DNA from 4 places in the Paenibacillus sp. FSL H8-0034 genome. Region 1 is predicted to be linked to each of the others. Evidence: riboswitches for the same ligand, from Rfam matches in the RefSeq annotation. Region 1 holds a riboswitch; each other region holds the start of a gene.
The links. A riboswitch is a leader RNA that binds a small molecule or an ion and turns the genes downstream of it on or off. The one in region 1 is predicted to bind cyclic di-GMP.

Region 1 (7,889 bases):
GTTTGATCCATTGGTCAGCCGGTGAATCGGAATTGGCCAAAATCCGCAGACGGATCGATTCCTGAGGAATACTACCCGCTCCATTCGTCCGTTCTGCCTCAGAACCTATTCCCGATGCAAAAATGATAGAGGACTGAAGATTGGCTTCCCAGCTGCAAATCAGGATGATGAGTGCAAATATAACATAGATATGATGGCGGTAACCGTTGGTTTTTCTCATGAATGATACCTTCCCTCTCGCGTTTCGCTGCGTCTTGTTTTCTAGTAACAGTATGCACCGATTCGAGAGAGGTTAAACCTATCATTCTATGATTCTAGTAATCTATCTCTCATAGATAGATTCACTCTTTTGTTAATGTCGACCAAGCAACAATCAAGGTGATCATCGCTCGGGATAGCGGATCGCAATCACATGACGTGCAATTCCTGCCAAGTCCGGGATGATCCGCATTTCATCCCATTCTCCCGCCTGGCTCAGTAATTTCGCCACCTCGTCTGCCTGGCCCATACCCACCTCAAGACCAACCAGTGCAGGCAGCCGTTCCAGCTCAGCCAGCTGTGCCGTCAGCCGGCGGTACAGCTCAAGCCCATCTGCGCCTCCGTACAGCGCAGATCGCGGCTCATGCAGCCTTACCTCCGGCTGCAGCCCAACCTCATCCGCCTCCGGTATATACGGCGGATTGGATACGACCACATCGAGCTGCAGTCCGCGCTCGATGTAAGGCACGAGCAAATCACCTTCAAGGAAGGTGACTTGCTCGCCAACCCCATGGCGCTCCGCATTCGCCTGAGCCACTGCCAGCGCAGCTGGCGATATGTCTGAGCTCACGACGCGCCACTGCGGGCACTGCACAGCGAGGCTCACCGCGATCGCCCCACTCCCTGCACCTATGTCGGCGATAAGCGGCCGACCGGCAGCTGCACCTTCGGTATCCGCCCTATGCTTCGCCTCCAGGCCTTCACCAGCAGCCTCGCCTTGAGCAGGCTGCTCATCCAAGGAGGCCGGATCTCGATCAGCTCTGGATTTCACGCGGCTTCCTTCCACTCCAACAGCCATCTCCGGCCACAGCTGCTTGCCGATCAGCACGATCTGCTCAACCAGCAGCTCCGTCTCCGGCCGCGGGATCAGCACCGCCGGTGTCACGGTGAAGGGGAGCCCGTAAAACTCCTGCTCCCCAAGAATATACTGCACCGGTTCGCCAGACGCCCTGCGAGCCAGAAGCTCTCTCCATCGAGCTTCAAGCTCCTGCGGGAACGGCTCCTGCCAGCTAAGCAGCATCTCACTGCGCGTTAACCCGAGCAGATCCTGCAGCAGCAGCTCTGCACTGCTGGCAGCTTCACTTGCCCCATGCTGCAACAAAAAAGAAGAAGCCTCCACATAGGCTTCACGAATAGTCAACTTATGTTCGAAGGACATCTGTTTACGCTTGCTCTCCCCGATCCATCAATTCCGATTGCGCAGCAATCGTCAGCGTGGAAATCAGCTCATCCATGTCTCCATTCAAAACCGCATCCAGACGATGCAGCGTCAGACCGATACGATGATCAGTCACACGGCTTTGCGGATAATTGTAAGTCCGAATTCGCTCGCTGCGGTCACCAGTGCCAACCTTGCTTTTCCGGTCGCCCGCATACTTGTTCATTTCTTCCTGCTGAAACTTATCAAAAATCCGCGCACGCAGCACCTGAAGCGCCTTTTCCTTATTGGAGTTTTGCGATTTGCCATCCTGGCAAGTAGCCATAATCCCTGTTGGAACGTGAAGCACACGAACTGCTGATTTGGTTGTATTAACCGACTGTCCGCCCGCGCCGCTGGAGCAGAACGTATCGACACGGATGTCACTGTCATGAATTTCAATATCGAATTCTTCCATCTCCGGCATAACCGCTACAGTAGAAGTCGATGTATGAATCCGTCCGCCCGATTCCGTGGTCGGAATCCGCTGCACACGGTGCGCTCCGCTCTCATACTTCAGCTTGCTGTAGGCACCCTTGCCATTAATGGAAAAAATAATTTCCTTAAAGCCACCCAAATCGTTCATGCTGACATCCATAACCTCAGTCCGCCAGCCTTGAACATCGGCAAACTTCGTATACATCCGATACAGATCGGAGGCAAACAATGCCGCCTCATCTCCGCCAGCCGCGCCGCGGATTTCCACAATGACGTTCTTGTCATCATTCGGATCCTTGGGCATCATCAGGATATTAATCCGCTCTTCAAGCTCTGTCTTACGCTCCGACAGCTCATCCAGCTCCATTTTTACAAGCTCGCGCATGTCCTCATCCAGCTTCTCGTTCTGCATGGCCCGTGCAGCATCATACTGCTCGACAACGCCTTTATATTCGATATAAGCGTCATAAGCTTCCTGCAGGTCCGACTGCTCCTTGGAATACTCGCGCAGCTTCTTTGTGTCGCTCGTTACGTCAGGATCACACAGCAGCTCGCTCAGCTTCTCATAGCGACCTGCCAACGACTGTAACTTGTCAATCATACCAATCACTCCTTATCCGTTAGTTAAGACCACATCATCCGTATAGGTTCAAATGACCAACCACTATGCTTACATCGTTCCCGCGTCCGATGCTTCGCTATACGTTGAAGCGGAAATGCATCACATCTCCGTCCTTCACGACGTATTCTTTTCCTTCCAGACGTACTTGGCCCTTTTCCTTGGCGCCATTCATCGAACCGGCATTGACCAGATCCTGATAAGCAACAACCTCAGCTCGAATAAAGCCACGTTCAAAATCGGTATGAATCACACCCGCCGCTTGCGGTGCTTTCGTTCCCTCGACAATCGTCCAAGCACGAACCTCTTGTACGCCAGCTGTAAAATACGTGTATAAACCGAGCAGGCGATAAGCAGCCTTAATTAAACGGTTCAAGCCCGATTCCTGCAAGCCGAGCTCTTCGAGGAACATCGCTTTATCCTCGCCTTCAAGTTCGGCAATTTCCGATTCTACCTTGGCACTGATCGGCACCACTTCCGCACCTTCAGCCGCGGCGAACTCGCGAACCTTTTGCACATAAGGGTTATCATCAGCAGTAGCCACTTCATCCTCACTTACATTGGCTGCATACAGCATCGGCTTCATTGTCAATAAATGCAGATCACGAATCAGCAGCTTCTCATCAGCGCTTAATTCCACACTGCGCGCAGGCTGGTCGTTATACAAGGCTTCCTTCACACGCTCCAGGCATTCGACCTCAGCCGCATACTTTTTGTCGCCGCCCTTAATATTTTTACGCGAACGCTCGATCCGTTTTTCAACCGATTCAATATCCGCCAATACAAGCTCCAAATTAATCGTCTCAATATCGCTAACCGGATTGATGCCGCCGGATACGTGTGTAATGTTCTCATCCTCGAAGCAGCGCACTACGTGAACAATCGCATCCACCTCACGGATATGAGCCAGAAACTTGTTGCCAAGTCCCTCTCCCTTGCTCGCGCCCTTAACCAGACCGGCAATATCGACAAATTCAAAAGCTGTAGGCACTACGCTCTTAGGTATGACAATTTCAGTCAGCTTAACCAGACGCTCATCAGGAACCTCTACCACACCGACATTGGGGTCAATTGTACAAAAAGGGTAGTTCGCCATTTCGGCGCCTGCCTGTGTTATCGCATTAAATAAAGTGGATTTTCCTACGTTCGGCAGACCCACGATTCCAGCTTTTAAAGCCATGTATAGGACAACTCCTTAATTAAATGTTTTCCGTATCCCTAAATAGTTATTATATCGCATTTCAAGAACTATTGTCACTATGCAAAAAAATCCGCCTGAGGGGCGGAAGCAAACAAGCGTATGCCGTTATTGATTTACTTGAATGTACGCTTTATCATTTCCAAATTCTTTTTGCTAAAGTGCGCTTCCACTTGTTTTTTTAATACATAAGCCCGTAATGAATTGGCTTTGTCTGAAGCCAGCTGCACGTATTGGGCCCCGTAATAATAACCGCCTTCGATCTTTTCACGTCTGATAACCTCGCATACGCAGGGAAACGAAAAGCCCAGATCCAATTCGGCATCTACGACTGAATCGTGCCCAAGATCGAACTCATCCCGGACGGTAAATCCAAGTCCACTCACACTTATATTTTGAACGGTCAGCCCTACAGCCTTGCTTAACGTTTGCTTTTCATTCGTATCCTGACGGATCAGCTTATGGATTGTGCCCTTTTCACTGACTTCAATCCGGGGATTGCTGCGCTTTTCTATAAACCGCTGCCGATTTTGCGGAGGGTTAATCACGATTAGCGAGCCTTCATCCTTGGCCACCACAGTCGATTGGAATGTAAAAATACCTCCCGCTGAATATACGGTCAGTTTCACCGAATCCCCCAGCTCAAACACCTTGTATTCAGGAATTTCAATTTCCAAAATGTCACCTTCTGCATACGATAACAGACCTGTGGACACAAAATCGTTTTTCTCCACAACAGTACGGCTATGAATCAAGACAGTGGACGGGTTTTTGAATATCTCATCCGTGTATTCGTAACTTATGCCTGAGGTTACAGATCTGGATAGCATCGTCATCCCACTCCTCACATTGATATCTCTGTAATTCAATCCTGATTCATGCCGATATAATTATAAAGGCCGTTCTCCGACATCAAGTCTGGAAAACAGCCGTTGCACACCGCTAGTGAAGCTTCATCGGCGGCTAGGCTGTCATAGTCTCTTCATGTAAGAAACCTTAGACCCTGAGCTTTGCGTCCTTGCTTTTCAGCAAGTTTGCCTATAGGTATCATTTGGTGATGAAAATCACAGCATTTTAGGACATAATACCTATATGAGGTGATGTTGTTATTATACGTTCTCGATTTTATCTCTGCAAGCTTTTTTCATGGAATTTACAATAAATTCATTTGTATTTGATGAAAATGTGATATAATGCTCCAAATTAAGAGAAAGGTGATGCCATGACAGCTCAAAATGATCCAAAACCCGAACAATCCCTGGAAACGCATTCAATTGTATTGTTTGACGGCGTTTGCCGATTTTGTAATGGATGGGTACAATTCATTCTACGTCATGACCAGCACGATACGTTCCGATTTGCTCCACTTCAATCCGATTACGCCATACAATTGCTAGCCTCCGGAATATTAAAGAATGAGAACGATTCACTGGATTCGGTTATACTCTGTGAAGGACGTTCTGTCTACACTCATTCTTCGGCAGTTTTGCAAATTTGCAAACGTTTAGGAGGTGCCTGGCGTCTGCTCACCGTGTTCAAAGTCATACCTAAACCGATTAGATACGCTGTTTACCGGTTCATTGCCAAACGCAGGTATCGCTGGTTCGGTAAGTACGACAGCTGCATGATTCCCAGTGCAGAGATTCGCAGCAAATTTATCGGATAACGGCATTTCCCACATTTTCCACAGCGATTCCAAGCAATTTGTGCATAACCACCGGGTTATCCACAGCTTTATCCACAGCATGTTCACAACCGAATATTTGTTCCCTATTTATTCACATCCCAACTGCTAGAAGAGGTGTTTCCTGTGCAAGAGCACATTGACTATATGCAGGCCGCAATTGAAGAAGCACGCAAGGCGGAAGAACTGCTTGAGGTGCCTATCGGGGCTGTTGTCGTATGGCACAATCAGATTATTGGCCGCGGCTATAATCTGCGAGAATCCACGCTGGACCCGCTCGCGCACGCAGAACTAATTGCGATCAAGCAGGCCAGTGAGTATTTGCAAGCTTGGCGCTTGCTCGATTGCAAGCTCTACGTCACCCTGGAGCCTTGCCCCATGTGTGCCGGGGCGATTGTCCAGGCACGTATTCCACAGGTCATCTACGGTACGGTGGACCCCAAAGCCGGCTGCGCCGGAACCTTGATGAATTTGCTTCAGGAGGATCGCTTCAACCATCAGGTTGATGTGATTAGTGGCGTCTTGCAGGAAGAATGCAGTCTGCTGCTGACGCAATTTTTCCGCAAGCTGCGGGCAAAACGTGGTTAACGTTTCTTGGGATCCATCGGCCTGCGGCTACCCCCAGCGAGCAGCCGCAGGCCACCGCCAATAAGCAGGATCGAGACAACTACAGTTTGAAAATAACGGTGGAACAATATCGAAATCTGCTCTTTAGGAAACCAGCGATCCAATGCAGTGAGCAGCATCTCATCGGTCAGGTAGTAGAGCCCGAGACCGAGCAGCACGACACCTACCCATTTTTGATGATTGACGAGCCAATCGACGATCGGAACATCCTTTAACGGCTCCTGCCCCTGCTTCGAGATGTGCTGAAGCGCATCGAAAAAGCTATAAAACCAAAGAATCGGAATCAGAAATAAAAAGATGGAAAGCCTCAGCACATCGAGAATATATATGCTCAAAAAGAAAGCGATCATCAGCTGCAATCCGCGTTTTTGCAAGCCGAGATACAGATGTCCCACTCCGGGTACAATCGATAAGAAGGTTGCAAGTACTTTACTCCTCTTCCCATCCTCACGACTCGCTTGAAAATCCTCAAGGAATGTCCGGTCCAGCAGCATCTCACCCTGCCTCTTGCGCTGCAGTTGTTGGACGCAATCAAACAGACTGTATAGCCAGATAATGGGCAAAACCCCTAAAAACACAATAAAACGGTCACTGTTGGTGACAGACGCAACGAATACGATCATCGTCAAGGCACCAAAAAATGCGATCAAAAAAGCCAGCCCGCGCTGCATCATCCCCAACTGCAAATGACCAAGCCCCGGAATAAACGACAGTAGTATAGTATTTACACGTTCATTATCACCATGAGACGCCTGCGTGGTATCTGAATAATAAGATTCCTGCGCATCGTCCCCATACGAGTTCGGTCTCACCCTCGCTTCGAACGGCCCTCTGCCCCCCACAACCGTGATGAACATATCCAGCAGGTTGATTGCCCCTGCCAGAAGAGCGAAGCCGATCAGAATGATCAACGGCCCTTCATAACGATGCAATCCTTTTGCGAGCACTATCAGAAACGCTAACAGCAGCGGCCCAAAAAAACTGGCTGCATAGAAAAATGCCCTGATAATCCTGTTGATGTATAGATGCCCAAGACCGGGAATTAAAGATAACAGCAGTGCGGTTATCGGATGTTTGGACGGCATTAACGATTTCCCCCTTTTTCTTGTTTAGGCTGGATGGAGTCCAGCACGACGATGGTTTTGTCCATCAGTTTTTTAGAAACCGATGTAGGCTCCTGCGCTGCTTCCGACTGTGCATCCCCATTGGATGTTCGATCTATCCCAACCGGGTGATCCACTATGGATTGAAATATACCTGAGCTCATCAGGACAAGCGTAATTCCCGCAGCAACAGCATAGTGGAACAGCGGCGCTTTCATCCACATGAGTGGGTTTCTTAACTTCTGGCTCCCGAATCCAGCTTCTTCCAATGGAGCTAGTCTTGAATCCGTAGAGCTTGGACTTATGGAATCCGCTGCTTCAATAGCCACCATGACCCGGTCTGCCAAAGCCGCTTCATCAGGCAGCGAAGGATACGAGCCAACCACCCGTTCAAGGCTTTGCATATACCGCTCCATACACGAATCGCAGGTAACCAGATGCAGTTCCATCTGTTGATTATCCTCTTCATTGAATCCCTGCTCTACGTAAGTCATCCACTGTTCCCCGGTATAATGCTTCATATCAGCTCATCCTCCTTCCAATGCTTGCGAATCCATTGCTTGGCCCGATACAGCTTGGATTCTACGGTTTTCAATGCAATGCCTTGCTCTGCGGCAATTTCCTGATAGCTTTTATCCTCAATATAGAAGGCAACCACCACTTGGCGGTAATTATCCGGCATCTCGTGCAAATAGTCCCGTACCCGCTGCTGAAGCTGTGTATGCAGCACTTCATCCTCAACTGTCGTTTCATTAGCCTCGTTG
Region 2 (7,889 bases), 850 kb from region 1:
GGTTGCAGCATGGGAATAACGAAGCTTTTACGTTTATGCTCGTTGCTTTTGCAATGATCCAGGGCATAGCGCTTAATCGTTACAGCTTTGCTTATCAACTGTTGGATGTCGCTTTTCAGTTATCGGCTCAATTTGAGAACACGAGCTTTAAATGCCGACTGCATTTTGCAACAGGTCTCATTGAGCAATACCGCGACCCCATTAAAGCAGCAGAGCATTTTCAAAAATCAGCTCGTTATGGTCTGGAATCAGGGGACCTAACCTTTGCCGGATTTTCAGTATCTCTGCGTATTCTCAATCATACCGGGGACCTGCGCGATCTGTCAGCATGCGTTTCAGTCTACGAAGCAAGCTCTTGGCCGTTGCTGGATGAGGTCACACGGAACCTGCTGCGAATTACACGCAGTTATATAGATGAGATGGAAGGTAAGCCTGGTGTCCATATGGAGCTGGATGAGCTGATGAATGGAGATTTTACCAATGTGACACAGAAAAATCAGGCCTTTTATGCTTGTACCTCAAAAATCCAGATTGCCTATTTAAATGGAGCTTTTCGCGAAGCGCTGAGCTGGGTAGAGCTTACGAAATTCAACCCCCATCAACTAACTTTGTTTCAGGTTCGTAAGCAGTATTTTTACCAATTTCTATCGTTAGCTTCGCTATATGAAGAGGCGACAGTGGATGAGCAGCGCAGTATCCGTACGGAAATGGGCAAGCAGCTTCGCTCGATGAAAAAATGGACTAAGGGTGATATTCAGCACTCTGCAGCTTACCTGCTGATTCTGGCGGAAGCCTTTCGAATCAAGGGCAGCAATAGGCTGGCTGTGACGAGTGGCTACGAGCAAGCTCTGACAGCTGCGCGCGAGGAAAGAAACGTGATGGTAGAAGCCTTGGTTTGCGAACGGATGTCCAGTTGGTACCGGGTGTCCGGGATATTGACTGCTGCCGATGCCTTTCTTGTCGAGGCTTACTCTGCTTATGTACGTTGGGGTGCGACTGCCAAGGCTAAGCAGCTTCGTGAGCAATATTCAAGATTGTCTGCCTATGCCAATGTATCGGCGACTTTAGAGAAGCCTGGTTCTTCTGAGCTGCTGGGATCGTGGATCGCTCGTGGTGAATACATGTCGGATATACACACTGTCGACGATTTGGATGAGGATGAACGGGAATACTTACTGTTCAGAGACATCGACAATTCCGTGATGAAGCAGGCAGCTGGCTGGCCGGGTGGCATTGGAGAGGGCAGTCTTATGAAACGTTTTCTGGAGTCGGCGATCCGTTATGCAGGTGCGGGTAAAGGATATGTGCTGAGTATGAGCAGTGCGGAGGAGGCACTGTTTACCATAGAGGCAGCTGTGGGAAACCAACCAGTCGATGAATTCGAGCAGGCTGACTTTGCTGCTTCGATTGTCCGTTATGTAGTGCGTACGGCAGAGCGAGTCATACTGGCTAATGCTTCATTAAGTCCATACATGACAGATCCCTACATTCGTGGCAATCGGCCGCAATCCATACTGTGCATGACACTTCCGCATCCGGGAAAACGGCACCCTTACATCCTTTATCTGGAAAACAATCTGGTATCAGGTATATTCAGAGAGGATAGGTTGGATGTACTTGACATGCTGTTCTCACGAATGGTATATCTGGAATCGCTGGGTATGCCTCGCATGGAGGCAGCTGCCGTGGAGGATGTGGAGGATAACTATCATGAGACGAATCCTGCTGCCATGCAGCCCTTGGTCGATTCGTTGACAAACCGTGAAGCCGAGATTTTACGTGTATTGTCTTCCGGCTTATCGAACAAGGAAATTGCAGTTCATTTTGGCTTAACAGAAGGAACAGTTAAAAACCACGTGTTTAACATCTACAGCAAGCTGGGCATCAAACGAAGAGCTCAGGCGATCGCAAAGGCGAGAGAGCTGCGTATTCTGGACTAGATGGTGCAAGTAACAGCGGTTCTCGGTAAGTTAGGCGGAGTGGCCAAATGGATCAGCCTGTGCAGGTGCTAAATTGGCAAGCTTCTATAGGAATACAGTGTGAGCAGCGTAATCCGGAGCCTACAGGTATCCGGTTGTTTGCGTTGTCTGCTAAAAAGCTATGCCCCTCTGGCAATGCTGCTTGCACAGGAAGGGTTTCGGACATGGATAGTGAAAATCCCTCTGAATCTCGCTGTGCTTGGAGCGAATAAGGCGGACGGGATTATGGATGCGGCACCAGATCAAACCTTTGTCATAGGAGGCCATTCGCTTGGCGGTGTAATGGCAGATATGGATCACAGAAAATCGATGGGATTAATGGGATAAAGGTTTGTCGACAACGAATCCGCAAATGAATAAAAAAACGATTGCGCCGCTCTTGAATAGGAAGGGGCAATCGTTTTGACATTCAGGAAAGCTCTAATTTGTGCTTGAAGGCAGGCTCCGTATCTTCATCAGCTTGACGATGCGCTATCGGTTCACCGTTTTTATAATAAACATAGGGACTCAACAAAATAAAAAAGATATGAACCTGCTCATAGCCGGACTCCCGCAGGATCTGATTAAACTTGGCTGCTACGGCGTCATGTACCTCTTGCTTTCTGGGGAATAGCAGAATTTCCAGACTGAGCGGCACCTGCGAGATAGCTTCAGTTAGCAAGGTTTCGATCTTGACCATACTCTTGTCAATTTGAACAAGCTGGGCAAATTCCTCTATTAGACGAGGTGCGACGGAGTGTAAATATTCTTTGGAAAATCCTTTGAAGCGCAAATAAGGCATGCTGTCGGTCTCCCTTATTTTTACGAAAATGCAGGTAAGGTCTACCTGTGACTTTGATTAGTCCAAATCGTACTATGGTTTCAGTCGGTTGTCAATGTGGTCACTACTCATCTTGTGGAGGATTTATGAACATCAAGAGGCGAGGAATGTCTTGTACCTCTGGTAGCAATTTGTGCTATGATTATATGAACAAAAGGTTCTTAAGACCTAATTAATTTATGGAAAAAGTAATATTGGAGGGTGCGCATCTGTATGTTTACATTGAGGCCCAAAAAAATAGTTTGTTACGGAGAGTTATTGACGGGATATAGGCTGGAGGAACAGGAGCAATCAGATGGGGCGGCCTTCTGCAGCCAGACTGCAAGTGGAGGAACACCTGCTTATGTGGCGGCGGCAATAGCAAAGCTTGGCGGCGATTCCCGTTATATAGGAAAGATCGGGAGCGACGAGTCCGGTACGTATTTGCGCAGCGAGCTGGAGGCTGCCGGGGTTGAGGCTGCGCTCGTCGGTACAGATACGGCGAGTCTGGCATGGACGGAGTGGAGCGAGGACCCTGACGATAATAAGTCTGGAACCAAGCTCGATGCTGACGGAGAGACAAGGGTGAACGGTAACAAACTGAAGAGGGCGGAGTTCGATGAGACCTGGCTGGATGACGTTGCCGTGTATCATTATGGTTCTGCGCCTCTGAGTGAAGGGCGCTCACAGACCTCAGCCTTGGCAGCAGCACGTCGAATCAAGGCGGCAGGCGGTCTGACCTGCTGCTGTCCCAATTCGAGTGCTATTTTATGGCCGGATGAAGAAACGATGCGGCAGGACCTGCGGAACCATATCGGGACGGCCGATATCGTGAAGATCAATGAGAAGGACGCAGCCGCCCTTACGGGTCTGGAACCTGCGGAAGCCGTCCAGCAGCTGCTGGATATGGGGGCAAAGGTAATTGTCGTGACGCTTGGCGAATACGGCTGCTGTGTGGTTACACGCCAGGCCATGACTTCGGTTCCCGGTATTCGTGTCAAATCGGTAGATCCCTCAGGCGCTGGTGACAGCTTTGTCGGTGCGATGCTGCTCAAGCTTGCGGAGTGTGGAGCGACTGCAGAGCAAATCGAAACCATATTTAATGACGAGGAGCAGGTACGCTCTATTTTTTCTTTTGCCAATAAAGCAGGTGCTATGACAACTACGCGTCGTGGTGTGTTTGCTGCTCTGCCAACGATGGCGGAGCTTGAAGGTATGGAGGATTCGTGAACAATTCCACTAATGGTTTCCAGGGATTCGACAGGAGCTCTTAGGAACTTCCATTTTATCGCATGAAATCGACAAAAAAATCCCGATATAAGTAGAAATCAATTGTAAAAGTGATGTAAGAATGTTACTATTTAGTCATATAATTATCGATTTCATGGTACTTACGAATTAGTCTTGGCCATTTGTTACAGGCATTTAGTTCTAATGGAATAAATCTATATTTTTACATTTTTTGCAATAATCACTCACATACGATAAAGGCAAACTTGCTGAAAGGCAAGGACGCAAAGCAATGGACCTAAAGATATTTCTATGGTCGCCATGCCACCGAAAATGGGAGAATACGGATGAGCTTAGTGAGATGAGACATCTTTCCCGTTACTTGGGGAAGGTGTCTTTTTTTGTGAATCCGGATAATGGAAAGGAAGACGAGAATGACGATTCCTATCAAAGAAACTGAGATCATGAAACTGTCCCAACCGTCGTCAGCGATTCCCAAAGTGGATACATCCTCCTCCAAGCCGATAAGGGCTTCTGAAGGCGGTAATGATGAGCATAATTGGATTTGGGTCCACAACGATCACATTCATGTTCAAGTGGATACGGCGAAGGGTGCACTTCCTGTTATCGAAGCCAGCTATCCGATAAGCCTGATCATTGACGGTGAGTTGGTAGAAGGTCCTTATGCCGTTAAGGGCAAAGAACGAATGGAATGGAAGGCTGAACATGAACCCTTGTTCCAGATTCTTGTATCCGAGGATCAGATGAAAGTATTCCTGATTGTACGCCATACACAGCTTGTTCAACCCAGATTGAAAAACACAGAGCCGGCCACTAAAGTGACGCTTGAGCTGGATCGGGAAGCAGGAAAGCTGATCCGCAAATTGGAGCTGGCTGAGGTGACTCAGGAGCTTTCCCAGTTATCGATTTCATACAATCTGGATATCGGGAGTATATATCAGGAGCTGCAGGAGCCGACCTTTAAGCCTGTTCTCGTTGCACAAGGCAGCTATCCCGTTCCGGGTGAGGATGCGCGTATGGAGCTGTTTTTCACTGAAGCGGTAGAAAGGGGCTTCATGGAGGTCGGCGGTGGAATGGATTATCGGAACTCGCTGAAGATTCCTTCAGTTCGCAAAGGTCAGGTTATTGCCAAAAAAATCAAGGCTGTCGAAGGTATTACAGGCTACAATGTGCACCGTCAATTGGTGATTCCCCCCAAGCCGCAGGATGTAAACGTTATAGCCAGGGAACATGTGGAACAACAAGGTGATACTTTTATCGCGATGAGGGAGGGTAGGCCGCGGGTAACGGGTACCCATACCTTGTACTTGGATATTTCAACCGCTTACATTGTTTCGGGTGACGTGAACCTAAGCACGGGGAATATTGTTTTCTCAGGTGACGTAATGGTGTATGGCGATGTTACGGAAAATATGACGATTGAAGCGCTCGGTACAATTTATGTGGTTGGCTGTGTGTACGGAGCCGTATTGACCGCTACGGGAAGTATTATTGTAAAAGGCAATGTTGTGAAAAGCAAGCTGTGTGCAGGCTACTGCGGTGAAAAGGTCGTTCGTATTCAGGAGGACTCGCAGGCATTGTCTGTGCAGCTGGTGCAGCTGATGGAAGCCGCCAAGCTGCTAACCGATCAGGTCAGGCAGAAAGGTCAAAATGCTGCTTTTGGACAAGTTGTCAAATTGCTGGTAGATAATAAATTCAAGGAAATTCCGAAGCTGATCCATAAGCTGCTTGTCCTTGTCCATAGCGTACCGGCGCAGGATCATGAAGCCTGGCAGTATTTGATGGATAAGCTGGAAATGTTCAGCGATGTATCCAAGGTGTATTCGCAGGGGTCCGAAGCGTTATGGCTGAGTCTGCTCAATGATCTGAAGCAAACCGTCGAAAAAATCGACAACATGAAGGAAACCAACATAAAAATTGATATCGGTCAATGTCATCTTTCTACACTGCTGTCGCAAGGAGATATTATGATCCGCAAGGAGGGTGTGCTGCAAAGCGATCTCCGATCAACAGACAACATTATTTTTTATCACAATGATGCGGTGTGCAGGGGATCCCGACTGGAGGCGAACGGCATGATATCGGCTTCTATTATTGGGGGTGTCACGGGCTCCTTGTCGCAATTGAAAGCGAAAGACAAGATCATGCTTCGCAAAATGTATTCGGGGCGCGTATGTGTCGATAGCTTCTGTGTGGATGTAGTGGATGTGATCGAGAATCAGACCATAGACAAGGTCTGGATCATGCGGCAGCTTCGAACTTCTTAACTGTAAGAAAATCAGTGAATGCTGTGCGAAAGTTAATCTGACCCATGACGGTTAAAGAGGGGGAAAAGTCATATCTAAGAAGAAATTGAATGCTTTCGATGTGTTTAAGGGTCGGCGAATTAACAAAAATATTTATACATCCCAAAGCGCCCTGCTGCTTCCCGCATCGACACTGCTGAATGAGAAGTCAAGCCGCTTGCTGTCGCAACACTGTATTCACCTCAGTCCGGAGGATCTGGAACCGGCATTCGACGAGATGGAGCAGATTATGGATCAATCGGTCATGGAAGTCAAACAGATTTTCTCGGAAATTGAGCACAGTGGGAACATTCCATTCGAGAAAATCAAGCAAACCATACTGCCTACGCTTTGTGACCTGTCCAAGGATTTTGGAATTATCGGATTTATGCTCACGATACAGCGGGTAGATGATTATACGTACCGACATAGTGCGGGCGTCGCAATGATGGCTGCGATGATTGGACGCTGGATGAAGCTGCCCGAGGATGAAATCCCGCGCCTGGCAATGGCTGGGATGCTGCATGATGTGGGCAAGCTGTTTATTTCACCGGCAATTTTGCAGAAGCCCGGTCGCTTGCTCAGTGAGGAATATGAACAAATGAAGCTTCATCCGGAGCTTGGCTACGCGTGCTTGATGCGTCAGCCGGAAGTGGATGAACGAGCTGCTCTCGTCGCTTTGCAGCACCATGAACGGGAAGATGGCAGTGGCTATCCGCTCGGAATCAAGGGCTCAGAGATGGATCCGTGGAGCAAAATTGTAGCTGTTGCAGATGTCTTCCATGCGATGACCTCGAAAAGGGCCTACAGGGAAGAGCTGCCTTTGTATGAGGTATTAAGAAACATGTGGGTACATGCCTATGGGGCCATGGATCCCCTTGTCGTGCACAGCTTTATGGAAAAGCTGATGATTTATTTAATAGGCTGTGAGGTTGTACTATCGGATGGACAGCTCGGTAAAATCGTGATGTTAAATGATAAAAATCCAGTGAATCCGTTAGTTGAAGTTGAGGGAGGTTTTATTGATCTCAGCCAGGAGCCATCCTTATATATTGAGAAGCTGTTTAAGGTGGAAACAGAGAGTGAGGTGTAAGAGAAAGGATACGGTCAGGAACCCATACTAATGGTTGCTGATCTATGCATTGAAGAAAAGGCTGTCCCCCGGCATGATTTGCAGGGAGGACAGCCATTTGTGTGTATGGGCCTACTTGATGACTAAGCTGCTATCTGAACCCTCCACATCAGTGGTTACGATTCGCTGATTAAGCTACCGCAACGACTCTGTGATTACCCGTAGACGCGTATTTCAATTACTTCTGCGTGGAGGCTCCCGTTCGTTGCTTCGATGACCAGGCGCAGCTGATCGGTATGGACTGCTGTAGGGAGCCGATGGATTTGCTTGCGCTTGTGATTGGCAGTTTCCTCATGGACCTTGACCCATTGCCCATCCACATAGGCTTCCAGATGGTAGTCCCGAACCAGCTCAGGTATAACCGGAAACGGGGTATAGTGATGATGAAGATTGATCAGATCCTCATTCACATCGTCATTGAAGGTGAGATGAATTTCACTAAT
Region 3 (7,889 bases), 5.9 Mb from region 1:
TCCTTCCGGTAAGGTTGTTTTGTCCATCTATCCCGAAGACATTCGTATTTCCGCGGAAAAGGTGGAGAACGGCATTCCACTAAGAATTTATTCGGTCATGCCTGCGGGCTCGGAAACGTTAATTCAAACGACGAGCAATGGTGAAAACCTGATTCTCGTTAAGGTAATCGGGGAACTGGACTATGAGATTGGCAAGATGGTATGGGTCACATTCCCGTTGGATAAAGTCAATGTGTATGATAAGCAGACTGGTATTCTGGTGAACCGGGAGCCGATCGACACCTCTACAATTGCTCCTAAGCAAATATACGCATGATGGATCCAACAGATTGGGGGTGGGCCGGGTTGTCATTCGCAACGGCAAGTGTTTGGGAAATCACACATCTGGAGCTGGCGCTTCGTATGATATTGGCGGTAGTGCTTGGCGGTTTGATTGGGATTGAAAGGGAATGGAGTAATCATGCGGCTGGCTTTCGTACCCATATTCTCGTCTGTCTCGGCTCGGCTACGATCATGCTTCTGTCAAGCTACGGGTTTTCGCAATTTGTTAATGAGGGTAGTGTACGTATGGACCCCGCACGCCTCGCGGCTCAAGTGATCAGCGGCATCGGGTTTTTAGGTGCAGGGGCAATTCTGCGCAATGGCAATATGATCAAGGGATTAACGACCGCTGCTTCAGTATGGGTGGTGGCGGCCATTGGATTAAGTGTCGGAGCAGGCTTCTATATGGGAGCCATGCTCTGCACCTTTCTCGTACTGATCAGCTTGTATCTGCTCAATAAATGGGAAAAGAGCCTAATGGGAAACCGCAGATACCAGGAAGTGGACATTCAGATTATCGATAATCCCGGCTCCCTGGGCAGGATCGCGACGATATTCGGGGAGTATGATTTACAAATCGTTAACTTAAAAATGATTCCCCATGAAGAAGAAGCAGGTGGCGATACATCGGCACTTTCCATGCATATGCAGTTCAGTCTGAAAATCCAAAAGCAGGAGAAGCTGGCCACTGCATTGGAACGTATCGCCGCCATGGACGTGGTACTTTCGTTGGAGTCGCATCATATTTCTACAAGGAATCAAGCATCAAAAGAGCATTCATTATCCACATAATTTAAGTAGGCTGGGTGGTTGGAGAACTTGAACAAAATACTGCTGGTTACCGATCTGGATGGAACCTTACTGGATAGACAACAACAAATCAGTATAGAGAATGAAACGGCAATCCGACGATTCAAGGAGCAAGGAGGCTTATTCACCCTGGCGACGGGAAGAATGGAGGCAGCTGTTCTGCCCATTATCCATAAGCTCGGAATTGACCTGCCGGTGATTCTGTACAATGGGGCCAAAATCTATTGTCCGCTCACCGATACCGTGCTGTATGAGAAGCAGCTGACGATCCCGCCTGCACTATGGAGTGTCTTGATGGAGAGCTTATCGGATGAAATCACCCTGCTTGTCTATCAGAATGGTCAGGTATTCGCACCTCTGCGAAATGCATTGCTGGAAAAGCACGAACGCAAGGATGGCGTTCAATGCCTGCCCTTTGAAGACAGAATATTATCAGAGCCTGTGACTAAGGTAATGATTATTAATTCGAATTTAGATAAAGCCAAAAGGCTGGAGCAAGCCGTTTTGGACGATGGCGTTCCGTGCGAAATGGTATATTCCGAGTCCAACTATCTAGAAATTTTACCGCAGCATGCTACGAAAGGAACTGCCTTAAAGGAACTGATCCGCATCCTGCAGGTAGATGAACTGTATACGGTAGCTGTAGGCGATAATTTAAATGATTTGACCATGATTATCGAGGCAGATCGCGGATATGCGGTTGAAAATGCCAATTCACAGCTGACCCAGGTTGCCGATGCGGTAACCGTTCACCACGAGAGTCATGCGATCGCGGCTATCATTGCCGAATTTTCGGAAAAGAGGAGGGAATTGGCATGAGTGTTATAGAAACTGCGAAAGCAATAGCGAGAGAAGCGGGTGCGATGATTAAGTCGCATATGGGTACCGGATTTATTACGGAGACAAAAAGCTCGAGCTTCGATGTCGTTACCGAAATCGACAAGGCCTCGGAGCAGCTTATTCGGCAGCGTCTGGCTGAAGCGTATCCTGACCATGCTTTTTTGGGTGAAGAAGAGTCGTTTGCTCATACAGGAGAACTTCAGGGAAGGCTGGAGCTGGCCAAATCAGAGCCGTTTGTATGGATTGTTGATCCGATTGACGGTACCAACAATTATGTGCAGGGGATTCCTGGTTTTACGGTCTCCATTGCGCTGGCGTCTTATGGGGAGCTTATCGCAGGGGTCATCTATGATCCTTGCCGAGACGATATTTTTTGGGCTGAAAAAGGCAAAGGTGCTTTTCTGAATGGAGAGCCTATTCAAGTGTCGGCAGCGGATTCATTAGGACAAAGCGTCGTATCAACTGGATTTCCCTCTAACACGAAGATGCGTCAAGCCGTTCTGGACAGTCTGGAAGGTATCGCTCCTCAATGTCGTTCGATCCGTTCGCTTGGTTCTGCTGCGCTGCATTTGGCTTATGTCGCATCAGGAAGATTGGGGGCATTCTGGGAATATGGCCTCAATGCCTGGGATATTGCAGCAGGTGTGCTTATTATTGAGGAAGCCGGTGGCAAGGTCAGTGATACGCTGGGAAGTCCATACTCACTAACAGTTAAACATGTGGTTGGATCTAATGGAAGTATTCATGACATGTTATTAGAAACTTTGAAACCGATAGGAATTTAAAAATTAGAGATATTCAGCGAAAATTAAGGTTATAACGATAAAACAGACCAATAAAGCGTTTTATTGGTCTGTTTATATATTTGTATAAAACCTAACATACATCTATAATCCTCTTAGTGTTCATCATTTAATGTTATGTTTAATAACATTAAAAATGAAAATACATACAACTAGGAGGTTTGCTTTATGATACTTACACCATCTTCATGGATTAAAACGACTTTTGTAGCAGGACTTGCGCTAACTTTGTTATTTCCATCAGTTTCGGTACTTCCGATTTCCAGCGCTTATGCGGCTGAAGCAGTAGCAGAGCAAACCTTGCCAGTCCCATCGGTACCTGCTTTGCCTAAGGTTCAGGTTATTGCTACAGGAGGAACGATTGCGGGCAAATCTGTTGACGAAACCAGCTTCCAGAACTACAAGGCTGGAACATTATTGATGGAGGATATGGTTAAGGCGCTACCGAACAAAGATCAAATCGCGGATGTATCCACCTTTCAATTTGGTAATGCAGGCTCCGGCTCTTATACGATGCAGCAATTATACAATCTCTCTTTAAAAGTAGATGAAGTGCTCGAAACCCAGGATGGTGTAGTTGTCACAACGGGTACAGATACAATGGAAGAAATCGCTTATTTCCTTGATTTGACGGTTCGCAGCCCTAAGCCGGTTATTATCACAGGCTCGATGCGTCCTTGGACGGTAATCGGGAGTGATGCTCAAGCGAATCTGTATAATGCGATTAAGCTTGCTGCAAGCGGCAAAACCAAATACTACGGTACCGTATTGATGCTGAATGACGAGTTCCATGCGGCAAGAGACGTAACCAAAACCAATGCGTATCGGACCGATACTTTTGAAACTCCGAAGCTTGGCATGCTTGGATATATCGATGAGAAAAACATTCGTGTGTATCGCGCCAATGCGAGATCGCTCATGAGTGCGGACAAATGGGAAACACCTTTTGATCTGAAAAAAATTGATGATACCAGCTTGGCGAAGGTAGAAATTGCTTATGCTTATCAGGATGCAGGCGCAGGCGCTATTACAGGCTTTGTGATGGACGGTGCCAAAGGGATTGTTACCTCCGGTACAGGTGCAGGCGGAGTATCCAAGGCTATGGGTGATGCTCGGACGAAGGCTTTCAAGGAGCAAGGCGTGATCTTCGTGGCCACCACTCGCACTGGTTCGGGCAGCAACTACACAACAGGCGATGGTATTATTGCGGGTGACAGCTTGAACGCGGCACATGCAAGAATTCTATTAATGCTTAGCCTGTCATTCAGCAGTGATTTTGACACGATTAAAGGCTGGTTTGATACGTATGGCTCCGGTCAAGTTGAGATTCCAGCTAAATAACATAGTGGATGGTAACACCCCTTTGGGCAGCAAGGACATTAACTGTTCTTGCGGCTCGAAGGGGTGTTTTTTCATTGATGGCGCAGTCATGGCTGCTTGATTGTAGACGAGATTGCTAGCATATTAGCCCCATCAGTTACTTTAGATTCACTAGCGCACCTTTTTTTCCATTCTTGTTGAGGTTTGGAAACTTCCCTATAATGGGTATTGTTACTTAGCATTCAATTCGAAGGAGCTGACGTTACATGAAATACCGCAGACTTGGACAGACGGAGCTACAGGTTTCCGTGGTAGGCGTAGGCACATGGCAGTTTGGTGGAGCCTGGGGGAAGGATTTTACACAGGATGAAGTCGATGCAATTCTCGATAAAGCGGCAGAGCTTGGGATCAATCTGATCGATACGGCAGAATGTTATGGTCATCACCTTTCGGAGAGCTTTATTGGAGATTATATCGCACGCAGAAAAAGCAGGTCAGATTGGGTAATCGCAACCAAATTCGGCCATAACCATGCAGATAGAGAAAGCACAACGATCAATTACTGGTCGCCTGAACAAGTGCTTATTCAATTAGAGAATTCATTGAAATCTTTGAAAACCGACTACGTCGATTTGTATCAGTTTCATTCTGGGTCTGATGAAGTGTTTGATAACGATGACCTGTGGACGATGCTGGACAAGCAGGTACAGGCGGGAAAAGTGAGAAATCTCGGCATTTCAATCGGCAGCAACGATAATTTACATCAGACAGATGCGGCGTCGAAAGTGAATGCCAAAGCGATTCAGGTCGTATACAATCGATTGGATCAAACACCTGAAAATCGCGTGTTTCCATCCTGCGAACGTCAGGATCTGGGTGTGCTTGCTCGTGTGCCGTTGGCAAGCGGGTACTTGAGTGGCAAGTACAAGCCTGGTGCGGAATTTGCTGATAACGACGTGCGATCCCGACATAATAAGGAGCAAACCTTGATCAAGCTGCAAAAGGTACAGGATATCCAACAAAATGAACTGCCGGAAGGCGTGAATATGGCAGAATGGGCCTTGGCCTGGTGCTTGAAGCATCCGGCGGTGACCAGTGTAATCCCAGGCTGCAAAAGTCCGGAGCAGGTGGAATCCAATGCAAGAGCAGCGGATTTTGATTTTGTTAAATAAGAGGGATACTGTCTTCATGAGCTTGAATAAAGAAGCCTCCAAACCACATTTTTCTAATGTGTGCTTGGAGGCTTCAATTATTCGATAGGGGTTTCTATAGCAAGGGGCTCGACGGGTTGTGCGCGTTTTTTTCTTCTTAATAATAAGAAAATGACAGCGGCAATCAGGATTACAACAACCGCTACCAGGATCGATACATTCACCATGTTCGGGGTTTTAAGGTCCAGCTTGACTTCATTATTGGCTCCTGCCAGCAGATCCCATTGATAGGTCTTGCCATCGTCCAGTACTCTGGATGCATTTTGCTGCTCCGCTTTATCCGGTAGTGTCAGCGTGAATTTTAAATCGATCTGACTGATCATCATTTTTTGCAAGCCCATCGTATCATTGGCATCGGCTTTCATGCTGCTTAAATCAAAATTACCTATCACATGATTGGTATTAAAGATGAAGCCTTTATCAACTGTCATGTCAATCTTGTTTTCGGCGTTGATATTGCCTTGATTGACACCGACATTTTTAATTTCCTTAACATCCTTAACATGTTTTTTGGCTTGTACACCTTGGTAATCTCCATCTTTATACTGCGAGACCTGATAGCCATCCGTTTCAAAATTCTTTTTTAATTCACCTAACATATCCGTCTTATTTGCACTATTCATACTCATTAATCCGATTAGCTGAGAGCTTAAGGCTAATTTGTAATCCAACTCTGCAGACTGATCCCGGTTCACCGTTACATGAAAATCCCCTTTAACACAACCGCTTAACAAAATGATAACAGAACTCAATATTACGAATAACAGCCATTTTTTGTTCATATGTACCCCACATATCTATTATTTCACAACATTAACCATTATATAGCGCCGATTACTATTTAGGAAGCCAAATAGTAAAAATTTGAGGATGACCCTGATATTTTATGTCCAGACGCCGAAATGGTAGTCAGTAACCACCTCCCGAGTTGATTGGGAGGTGGTTAGGTCACTACTTTAAAATGTTCTTAAAATAATAACAAGCAGAATATAGAGAACCAGAATAACAGCTGTAGTAGTTCCAAGACCATAACCTGCACAACTTGCACAGCTTCCGCCAACTCCGAGTGCACCCATGTTGATCCCTCCTCGCGCCTTGTATAGTGCATGTTATGAATGTCAGCGGATACGTGATTGGACAGATGCAAAAATGGGTAATAGCCATTGAAAAGAGCAAGTCCTCCCAATATTAAACTTCTTTAAATAAAGGAAATAGTATGATAATAAATGACAAAAAATTCAATAAAAACGCAAATAATGTCGAAGATTTAGTGCTTTAATTCTATAAAAAATAGCGATATTTGTAGTATAATAGAATCGCATACGCAATATCGAAAAAGGCAAAGCCATTGAAAAATGGGGACGCAAAACTATTAGGGGCTAAAGTCAATTCGACTATGCCAGCCAGTTACCGAAATACTCTCTTTTTCAAAACCAAAGGAGGAATGTGTATGGAGCTTACTAAAAGTCGACAGCTTCAAAAAGTAAGATTGGTTTTGCTTGTTGCAGAGATTGAGGCCTTAAAAAATTGCATGGTCAATGTGTATGATCAAACGGAAAGTTTACATGACCCTCTCTTGGTCCAACTTAGTGTAATGCTTGATCGAAAATTGAATAAATTTATTAAATATCAAAATTAAATACTTATAAATGCTAGAGCTGTAGACATGCAGCTCTTTTTTTGATGCCATTTAATGAGCGTGTGCTAAGGGTCTATGTGCCTTTATGGAGTTAGTTTTCTGATGATGGTTTGTAAAACAGGTATGATTTTATGGATAGCTTCTTTTTGTAATGCATAACCGGATTCATAACGATTTGAGTTCAGTACACCTGTGTTCGCATCAAAGCTATGGATCATTTCTTGAGTTCCGTTAGTTATATCTTGATAGGCCGACATTAGTTGTACGTGCTCGACTAAAAATAGATCAGGCACATTTAATGCTAAAATCTCATGTTGACAATGCACCAATGAAATTAACTCTTCCTTTAAATTCAGAATGCGTTTATCGGGATCCCATTTCTTATCAGGATGTTCATACAGCTCTTTGACGAACTTGCTTGCAGGCTGTATCGAAGCGTTAATCTTTATAATGATTTGAGCATAGTCGATGGGGTTTAGATCAGAAGTGTCATCCATTTTTCTTCCTCCTTTGCATAGTAATATTTTAACATCTAGTTATATGGAATAAAAAGGTAATTGAGCACATCCTGCTAAAGTTTGATAGGGATTCGTCATATCAATTATGCCCTAAGCCGGATTAATTTCTTGCGCCTGTATGTCATGAGAGGTATTATTACGTGAAAGAGTGTTCGGGGAGTGGACAAGGAATATGAACAACTTGCGGATAAAATGGGGAGAGCGGGTTTTCTCTAGCAGTCGGAGGTTTCAGTACTTGGCTTTCATCAAGTATGTACTGTGGTGGTTAGTGGTGGCGGGTGTAGTGGGCGTTATGACGGGCTCAGCCTCGGCGCTATTTCTGTTAAGTCTGGATACGGCTACAAGTTTGCGATATGAGCATCCGTGGCTGTTATATTTACTGCCCCTTGGCGGTGCGTTAGTCAGCTGGATGTATCATGCCTATGGC
Region 4 (7,889 bases), 5.8 Mb from region 1:
AGAATGCAATAGATTCGGCAGAAGACTACCTGCAAAGCCTGAATCCCGGAAGTGCCGTCAGTAATGAAATGCTGCGGGATCTGGATCGATGGACCTCTCCGATTACGCCTAAGGATGGTTACGTGGAAGTATTCGGCAGAGGTGTAGGCTATGAGAGGCAAACCTTTGGCAGCGATTTGTTCGAGCTCAATATGCAGTATACGTACAGTGAAGGGGATTGGCCCAGCTTTGCCATTCGTTCCTCGAATCCCGCAATTGCGATGGGAACAGGAGCCAGCAGCTATATGATCATTGTGAAGGAAGATGTGTGGGAGGTACAGAAGTGGGTCAATGGCACGAGGGAAATGCTGTTTGGGGAACTGGCTGGTTTCACACCACGCTTTGGCGTACTGCCCAATACCCAGATTACAAGCGGCACCAAGCATAAACTGAAATTTGGAGCGATAGAGGTAAGCGGGAGTATCCGCCTGGTCATGTATGTCGACGATCAACTCGTGTTTGACGAGGTTGACAGCATTAATCCTTTAACAGGTCCGGGATACTTTGTCGTTTACTCGACCACTTCACCCATGAAGCTGAGCGCCGTTAACACATCGCAGCTGAACACAGCTTACATTACTCTTCTTCAGGCAGTGGAAGCGTTTGAGCAGCAGCGCAGTCCCGCATTGTCGGGTATTTCGCTTGCCGGCTCTACAGCTGTGCAGGCCGGAGGCTCAACCCAGTTATCGGTGAGCGCAAGCTACAATGACAGCACTGTAGTGAACGGGGTAACAGGAGTAACCTATGGCAGCAGTAACGTGAGTGTAGCAACGGTATCTGCCGAGGGAACGGTGAGCACGCTGCGTGCGGGAACCTCCGTGATAACGGCCGTATATGGAACCTTTCATGCTGAATATAGACTCACGGTCACCCCAAATGAGCCTTAATTTGGAGTAAAGCTTAGTAGAAGCTTTCGTCACTTTTATAGTGGTCGAGGCTTCTTTTTTCATCAAAGAGTACGATAGTGGCATTGTAATGTCTTAGTGTCATCTATCATAAATGATAATTTAGGTAATTAGACTTGTATAATTTGATTAATTGGGTCTACAGATTCATTTATAATGAGCTTCTTATCTTATATGCTTAAACTTGTCGAATAATTATAGCTCAATTCTCGATAATGGCAAAGCAAGTGGAAGCTTGTGACGCAAAACTATAGGGGCTTACGGTGCAAGCAAGATGCACCCAGCCAGCCAGCTGCCGAAGGTACTGTGATGCGCATATAACTGCGACTCCTGACCAATGGATCAGGAGTCTTTTTGTTTGAGAGATAAGAGAGGTGGATCATAGATGAACGAAAATAGAAATATGATGACAAGAACCGGATTTTATACGAAGGTTGGCACCGACATGATCGGCATTTATTTGTCGAATGAAGGCCCCAAGATGTTTATTAACCGTGAGATATTTGATTTGCGGAATCCATGGTGGGATGTGGAAATGGTGATGGGGAAAACCGGTCATCTGATAACATTCTACTGGCGCGGAGAGGTCAAGCTATCGATTCGCTGCGATCTGGAAAATGACTTATTTGTCAGCTTATATCACTATTTAAGCTTTCGTACTAATGAGCAGAGTCTCGCTTAAGCAGAGAATGGAAATAATATTGACATGCGATGTAGATAAATAAAATGGAATCTGGTTATATTTAGGAGATTATGCAGGTGTATCTTGGAGCTGACACGGCCAAAGGTATGCTTTTTTCTGCTTCCAGCTATTGTCTCTATTAGGTCCATTGTTTATAATAATAGATAGATTACTATAGTTCAACGGGACTATATAGGAGGAAAGACCATGCGTTTAATTACACGATCCGACTTTGATGGCTTGGTATGTGCAATGCTCTTTAAAAAAATGGGCATGATCGACGAAATGAAATTCGTTCATCCGAAGGATATGCAGGATGGATTGGTTGAAGTCAATGACAATGATATTTTGGCGAATGTCCCGTATGTACCCGGCTGCGGTTTATGGTTTGACCACCATTCGAGTGAGTTGGAGCGGACAGGACCAGAAATCGTATATAAAGGCGAGACCCGTGTGGCCCCAAGCGCTGCCCGTGTTGTATATGATTACTATGGTGGCAAGGAACGTTTTGGTGACATCGATAACATTATGCAGGGTGTGGATAAAGCGGATTCCGCGCAGTTTTCTGCAGATGATATTTTGAATCCTTCGGGCTGGGATTTGTTGTCCTTCATTATGGATGCCCGCACTGGATTAGGACGCTACCGAGATTATAGAATCAGCAATTATCAGCTGATGGAGGATTTGGTCGATCACTGTGCGACAATGACGGTAGACGAGATTATGCAGCTGCCGGATGTTGTAGAGCGGACAAAGCGTTATTTTGAACTGGACGTCGACTATAAAGCGATGTTAAAGCAGCATACATATGCAGATGGCAATGTAATTGTTACCGATCTGCGCAACGTGGAAACGATTTATCCGGGCAATCGATTTATGGTGTACGCCTTATATCCGGAACAAAATATTTCGATTTGGATTGTCGATGGCCGAAATAAGCAAAATTGTGTGTTTGCCTGCGGTCACAGCATTATCAATCGTACCTCCAACACCGACGTAGGCGCTTTGATGCTTGCAAATGGCGGCGGTGGGCATAAGGCGGCAGGAACGTGCCAGGTTCCTTATGATGATGCCGGCAAGGTGCTGCATGAGCTGGTTGAAACGATGAAGCAGAACGGATAATGTAGTTAGAATTGGCATTAAACGTACAAAGAATCAGGTACCGGAGCTGCGCCGTTTGGTTGCGCTGCTCCGTGAGCCTGATTCTTTTTTTGCTGCGTTTATCCAATTGTGATCTTACCTTCAGGGTAGTGGTACAGTTCCTTTTTATTTTTGGGCTGCAAGGCGTAGGAGAGCGTGACGGGTCCTAATCTTCCGGCATACATCATCAGAATAATCAGTATTTTTCCAGTGAATGTTAGATGCGGAGTGAGTCCCATACTCAGTCCAACCGTTCCAAAAGCTGAGGTGGTTTCAAACAAGATCATTAAAAAAGAATAGTCGTGTGTAGCAAGCAGCAGCATGGTTACAATGAAGATGAGCAGCAGGGAAAGGAAGGTTACGGTAAGAGCACGATGTGTATACTCTTGCGCCAAACGGTAGCGAAACAGCACGACATCCTCTTTGCGCCGGATCATCGTAATCATGGCTCCAATCAGTATGGCAAAGGTAGTTACTTTAATTCCACCGCCCGTTGATCCAGGTGCTGCACCGATAAACATCAGGAGGACCATGAAAAACTGGGTAGCCTGCCTCAAGCTCGTTATGTCTACCGTATTGGTTCCTGAGGATCTTGTACTGACCGATTGAAAAAAAGCAGCGAGGATCTTATCGAATACAGGTAAAGGACCCAGCGTATGTGTGTTGGAAAATTCAAAAATAAATATGACAAGCGCTCCAAAAACGACCAAAAAGCCTGAAACGGAAAGCACAATTTTACTATGAAGGGAAAGCTGTCGTGTTTTTGGATAATCAATGAGCTCGGACATCACGATGAAGCCGATTCCACCCAAAATGACGAGGATCATCGATACCGTATTAATCACAAAATCGTCGACATAAGGCGTCAGGTTCCTATAGTCACCAACTAGCTCGAATCCGGCGTTATTGAACAATGACACAGCGTGAAACACTCCATAATATATGGCTTTGCCCAAGGGCATTTCAAAGGACCAGCGTATCGCAAAAATGAAGGCGGCTATACTTTCTACAACTAAGGAATAGACCACCACATTTTTGATCAGTCGGACGATGCCTTCGATCGATATTTGGTTCAACGATTCCTTCAGGACAAGTCGTTCCTTCAAGGAGATTCGTTTTCTGACGACGATCGCGAACCAGGTGGTCATGGTCATGAATCCCAATCCGCCCAGCTGCACCATGACTAGCAGGACAATTTGTCCAAAATGAGTGAAATGGGTTGCCGTATCGACGAGGATCAATCCAGTTACACAGGTTGCCGATGTAGCCATAAATAACGCATCGATATAGCTGAGCGAACTGCCTTCAACTGAAGCAGCTGGTATCCACAGCAAGAACGAGCCCAGGACGATAATGACCGCAAACCCCAAGGCAAGTGTTTGTTGAGGGCTTAGCTTGATAGGTTTCCAATGGATACGACTCAGATCAATCACCTCATAGTAAAACCCTGATGTCAAAGCATCAGGGTGATTGTATTCTTAAGATTCCCGACGTGGCCCGTACAATCCACCCGGAGCAAAATACTGAAACAAATGGCACTCAATCCGTCCATTATACAGCTTGCGCTTTTTGTCAGCAGGCCGGCTCATGAAGTGCTCTACCTGCTTGTTCGGATTCAAAATAAAGCTGGACCATGTTGGCAGATGAAGGGCCAGCAAGCCAAGGTCACGGAGAACCTTGTCCACTTCTTTCAGATCTCCCAGACGCTCTCCATATGGAGGATTGGTAATGATACAGCCGTAATCCCCTTGTGGTTTGGCTTTGGCCACTGGAAGCACCTGGAATCTTAGCTCACGCGCAAGTCCGGCTGACTTGGCCGCGGCGAGTGCGATGTCAATCGCATCCTTATCGATATCCGAGCCGATAATTTCAAGCGGCACATCGTCTTTTACCAGATCATAAGCCTCATCTCTGGCTTGATCCCATAATGATGCGGGAATAATCGGCCACGCCTCAGCAGCAAAAGAGCGTCGTTGTCCCGGAGCGATGTTCCAGCCGATCATAGCAGCCTCGATAGGGATGGTTCCCGAGCCGCAAAATGGATCGTACAGCGGACGCTCCACTCGCCAACGGCTGAGCAGTACGATAGCTGCGGCCATTGTTTCTTTTAGCGGTGCTTCAGTAGCGATTTTGCGATAGCCGCGCTTATGTAAGCTTGGACCCGTTGTATCAAGCGTCAGTGTGGCAATATCGTTCAATAGTGAGACTTCCATTACGAAGCGAGCTCCCGTCTCGGGAAACCATTCGGTATGATAGTGCTGCTTCAGGCTTTCGACGACGGCTTTTTTCACAATACCTTGACAGGCAGGGACGCTGGATAGCTGTGACTTGTGAGAGCGTCCTTGCGCAGGGAATTCGGCATCTTCGGGAATCCAGTCTGCCCATGGCAGTGCCTTGGTGCCCTCGAACAGCTCATCGAAGGTGCGGGCTTCAAACTGGCCCATTTTGACTAACACGCGATCCGCTGTGCGCAGCCATAAATTGGCACGACATATCGCCAGCTCGTCACCTGTAAAGTTAACCCGGCCATTTTCGACAGTTGTATTTTCATAGCCCAAATCGCGTATCTCGCGAGCTAGAATAGCCTCAAGACCCATAGGACAAGTGGCGATTAATTGAATTTCAGACATCTTACACACTCCAGTTGAACTCTTATTGGAAAAGCCATACAATGATGTTATAAACACCATCGGTTAAAGCATATGCTTCTGATAATATAAGTAAACAAGGATCGAAGTCAATCAAGGATGGGCGACCGCGTTACAAAGGTATGTTTCCTTGAAATATCAGTCCGTTTAACCTCCGGTTAAAACATATGCTTCTGATATTATAGGTGATAAGGTTGGTTTATACAATATAAGGGGGAATTATAGGATGACGCAGTTATCTGCTGAGGAATATGTGGAATCATTGTTGACTCGTGACGAGCAATTGGAACAAGTAAAGGAAGGGATACGGAACCGCAGCATGCCGGAGATTTCCATAGCTCCAGGTTATGGCAAGCTGTTGACTTTACTGGTCAAAATGACAGGAGCTCAGCGTATTTTGGAAATCGGTGCTTTGGGCGGCTATAGTGGAATTTGTTTGACTCGCGGCTTGGGTGATCAAGGTAAGCTGATTTCGCTGGAGCTTAAGCAGGAATATGCTGATGTTGCTCAGCAGCATCTCAATGAGGCTGGACTTGGGGACAAGGTCGAGTACCGGGTGGGAGAGGCTTTGCATCATTTACAGCAGCTTGCAGATGAAGGGCAGAAATTTGATGTTTTTTTTATCGATGCGGATAAGGGGAACTACCCGAACTACCTGGAATGGGCGATCAAGCTGGCCAATCCAGGGGCTATTATTATGGGTGACAATGCGCTGATGCATGGTCGGGCCATGGACCCGGAGCAGAACGGGAATGCAGTGACCAAGATGCGTCAGTTCAATCAAAGCATGGCAAGTGATCCACGGCTGGAGGGCGTTGTTCTACCGGCATATGATGGATTGGCTATTGCACGTGTACGCTAGCAGACAGCTCCATTAAAAAGACCATGCCTCACAAGCCGTCATTATTGGCTGTCGAAGCATGGTCTTTTTGTTAGGGACTTAAAATGCTACATCCGGACTATCGGTCTGATTTGTTCCCTGGCATGTAGTTATTCCTTTTGATGAAAGTTTGGAACAACCGTTAGAGAAGGGCACGACCACAAATACCGACTCCCTGCTTTCCCGTGCCTAAGGTAATCTAAGGCAGCTTGATTCGTACAGTCTTTAAATGACCTAAATAGATGTAGAAGTTTAAGAAAAATTTTATTTTTAACCCCATTTCTTTTTAAATAGTTTTCTTTATCCTGAAAGTGTACGAATGGTTAGGAGGAAACTAAGGATGAAGAAATGGTTTTTTTGTGGCTCGGGAAACTCCAGAAGGTGAGATGGGAATGAAACGTAAGAGAACGTTGAATAACTTTAAAATCCATGCACTGTTTGTCTTATATGTGTACGCATTGTTCAAAATTATTCTGTTAAAGTTCGGTGCGATCGATATGACATTTCTTGGGCAGCAACTTAAGCAGAGTCTGGGAAACCCGGAAGATATCGCCAGGCGATTGCAAAAGGGTAATCTGATCCCCTTTAAAGAAATATCGAGATCGATTCATGTTTTATCGATTCATGATCTAATTAACATGATTGGGAATGTTGCGTTATTCATGCCATTCGGTGTTTTTCTTGGTTTCATGCTAAGCAACAAAAAAATATCTTTGATAGGCGCGTTCACACTTTCTTTAGGCTTAAGTCTAATCTTGGAAAGTGCGCAGGCCTTATTCTCTATTGGAAGTTTTGATGTCGATGATCTTATACTAAATTCCAGTGGGGGCTTGATTGGCTTCATCGTTTGCAAAGTATGCGCTAAGCTTATGGCAGCTACATTCCAAACAAAAGGAAGGCCCATATGATATATGCTTCAATGGTTATATCGTAACTGAGCGCCTCGGCCAGCCGAAGGAATTTCTGCCGTACATCCTGATGGTAAATGGTGCCGCAATGCTGATCGGAGGCGGCATCGTTGCCGTGTTTGCGAAGAAGGTCGAACCGCAATTGTTGCTCGCCGTCGGTATGCTGGTGGAGGCCATCTGTACGGTCATCGTGGGTTACTCAACGAATGTACCATTAACGTTGATTGTGCAGTTTGTGAACGGACTCGTGTTCCCGTGCATCCATATCGGGATCAGTACGATGATCCTGAAATGGTCACACCAATCTATCGTGGGCCGGGTCAATGGTGTACTGTCCCCGATGTTCATTGGCACGATGGTCATTTCCATGTCATTCGCCGGCACGCTGAAAGACGCCTACCCGCTCGTAACGATTTATACTGGCGCAGGTATCCTGTTCATTCTCGGAGCGTTTGTCATGATTCCGATCATGAGACAGAAAGAGCCGGATATGTGGGAGGGCACCAGCCAGTCGTAGACACTATATTTTCAAAAAATAACCCTCCTGTTATTTCCTAAAGGAGGGTTCTACCAATAATATGCTCTTTGAATCCATATTAACTATAACGTCAACCTTGAAGTGCGAAACGGGCTTTTTGAACAACCTCTACCAGCTGTTTTATGATGCTTGCTTTAACGATACGGCTG

Region 2: it holds a riboswitch for cyclic di-GMP, as region 1 does, so the genes downstream of both, NST47_RS04940 (FapA family protein) here and NST47_RS00965 (PilZ domain-containing protein) in region 1, are expected to answer to the same signal.
Region 3: it holds a riboswitch for cyclic di-GMP, as region 1 does, so the genes downstream of both, NST47_RS27675 (Spo0E family sporulation regulatory protein-aspartic acid phosphatase) here and NST47_RS00965 (PilZ domain-containing protein) in region 1, are expected to answer to the same signal.
Region 4: it holds a riboswitch for cyclic di-GMP, as region 1 does, so the genes downstream of both, NST47_RS26985 (hypothetical protein) here and NST47_RS00965 (PilZ domain-containing protein) in region 1, are expected to answer to the same signal.

What each region holds. Positions count from the first base shown of each region.
Region 1 covers NZ_JBBOBS010000001.1:214,002-221,890, forward strand. Annotated here, with positions in the region: gene spoIIR (stage II sporulation protein R) at 1-220, opposite strand, end outside; gene NST47_RS00950 (N5-glutamine methyltransferase family protein) at 383-1,417, opposite strand; gene prfA (peptide chain release factor 1) at 1,422-2,495, opposite strand; gene ychF (redox-regulated ATPase YchF) at 2,593-3,693, opposite strand; gene NST47_RS00965 (PilZ domain-containing protein) at 3,828-4,541, opposite strand; cyclic di-GMP riboswitch class I at 4,667-4,760, opposite strand; gene NST47_RS00970 (thiol-disulfide oxidoreductase DCC family protein) at 4,934-5,377, shown strand; gene tadA (tRNA adenosine(34) deaminase TadA) at 5,522-5,983, shown strand; gene NST47_RS00980 (hypothetical protein) at 5,980-7,107, opposite strand; gene NST47_RS00985 (anti-sigma factor family protein) at 7,107-7,646, opposite strand; gene NST47_RS00990 (RNA polymerase sigma factor) at 7,643-7,889, opposite strand, start outside.
Region 2 covers NZ_JBBOBS010000001.1:1,059,252-1,067,140, forward strand. Annotated here, with positions in the region: gene NST47_RS04920 (AAA family ATPase) at 1-1,940, shown strand, start outside; partial or broken gene NST47_RS04925 (alpha/beta hydrolase) at 2,097-2,267, shown strand; gene NST47_RS04930 (DUF1904 family protein) at 2,389-2,760, opposite strand; gene NST47_RS04935 (PfkB family carbohydrate kinase) at 3,013-4,008, shown strand; cyclic di-GMP riboswitch class I at 4,258-4,340, shown strand; gene NST47_RS04940 (FapA family protein) at 4,443-6,296, shown strand; gene NST47_RS04945 (HD-GYP domain-containing protein) at 6,382-7,407, shown strand; gene NST47_RS04950 (FAD-dependent oxidoreductase) at 7,602-7,889, opposite strand, start outside.
Region 3 covers NZ_JBBOBS010000001.1:6,129,422-6,137,310, reverse strand. Annotated here, with positions in the region: gene NST47_RS27715 (ABC transporter ATP-binding protein) at 1-316, shown strand, start outside; gene NST47_RS27710 (MgtC/SapB family protein) at 346-1,113, shown strand; gene NST47_RS27705 (HAD family hydrolase) at 1,141-1,950, shown strand; gene NST47_RS27700 (inositol monophosphatase family protein) at 1,947-2,756, shown strand; gene NST47_RS27695 (asparaginase) at 2,943-4,115, shown strand; gene NST47_RS27690 (aldo/keto reductase) at 4,361-5,266, shown strand; gene NST47_RS27685 (DUF3153 domain-containing protein) at 5,344-6,087, opposite strand; gene NST47_RS27680 (sporulation protein YjcZ) at 6,262-6,381, opposite strand; cyclic di-GMP riboswitch class I at 6,634-6,720, shown strand; gene NST47_RS27675 (Spo0E family sporulation regulatory protein-aspartic acid phosphatase) at 6,756-6,944, shown strand; gene NST47_RS27670 (hypothetical protein) at 7,028-7,441, opposite strand; gene NST47_RS27665 (voltage-gated chloride channel family protein) at 7,635-7,889, shown strand, end outside.
Region 4 covers NZ_JBBOBS010000001.1:5,965,103-5,972,991, reverse strand. Annotated here, with positions in the region: gene NST47_RS26990 (carbohydrate binding domain-containing protein) at 1-926, shown strand, start outside; cyclic di-GMP riboswitch class I at 1,152-1,244, shown strand; gene NST47_RS26985 (hypothetical protein) at 1,330-1,626, shown strand; gene NST47_RS26980 (exopolyphosphatase) at 1,834-2,748, shown strand; gene NST47_RS26975 (TrkH family potassium uptake protein) at 2,847-4,196, opposite strand; gene NST47_RS26970 (THUMP domain-containing class I SAM-dependent RNA methyltransferase) at 4,245-5,396, opposite strand; gene NST47_RS26965 (O-methyltransferase) at 5,641-6,276, shown strand; gene NST47_RS26960 (VanZ family protein) at 6,687-7,202, shown strand; partial or broken gene NST47_RS26955 (MFS transporter) at 7,213-7,719, shown strand; gene NST47_RS26950 (hypothetical protein) at 7,861-7,889, opposite strand, start outside.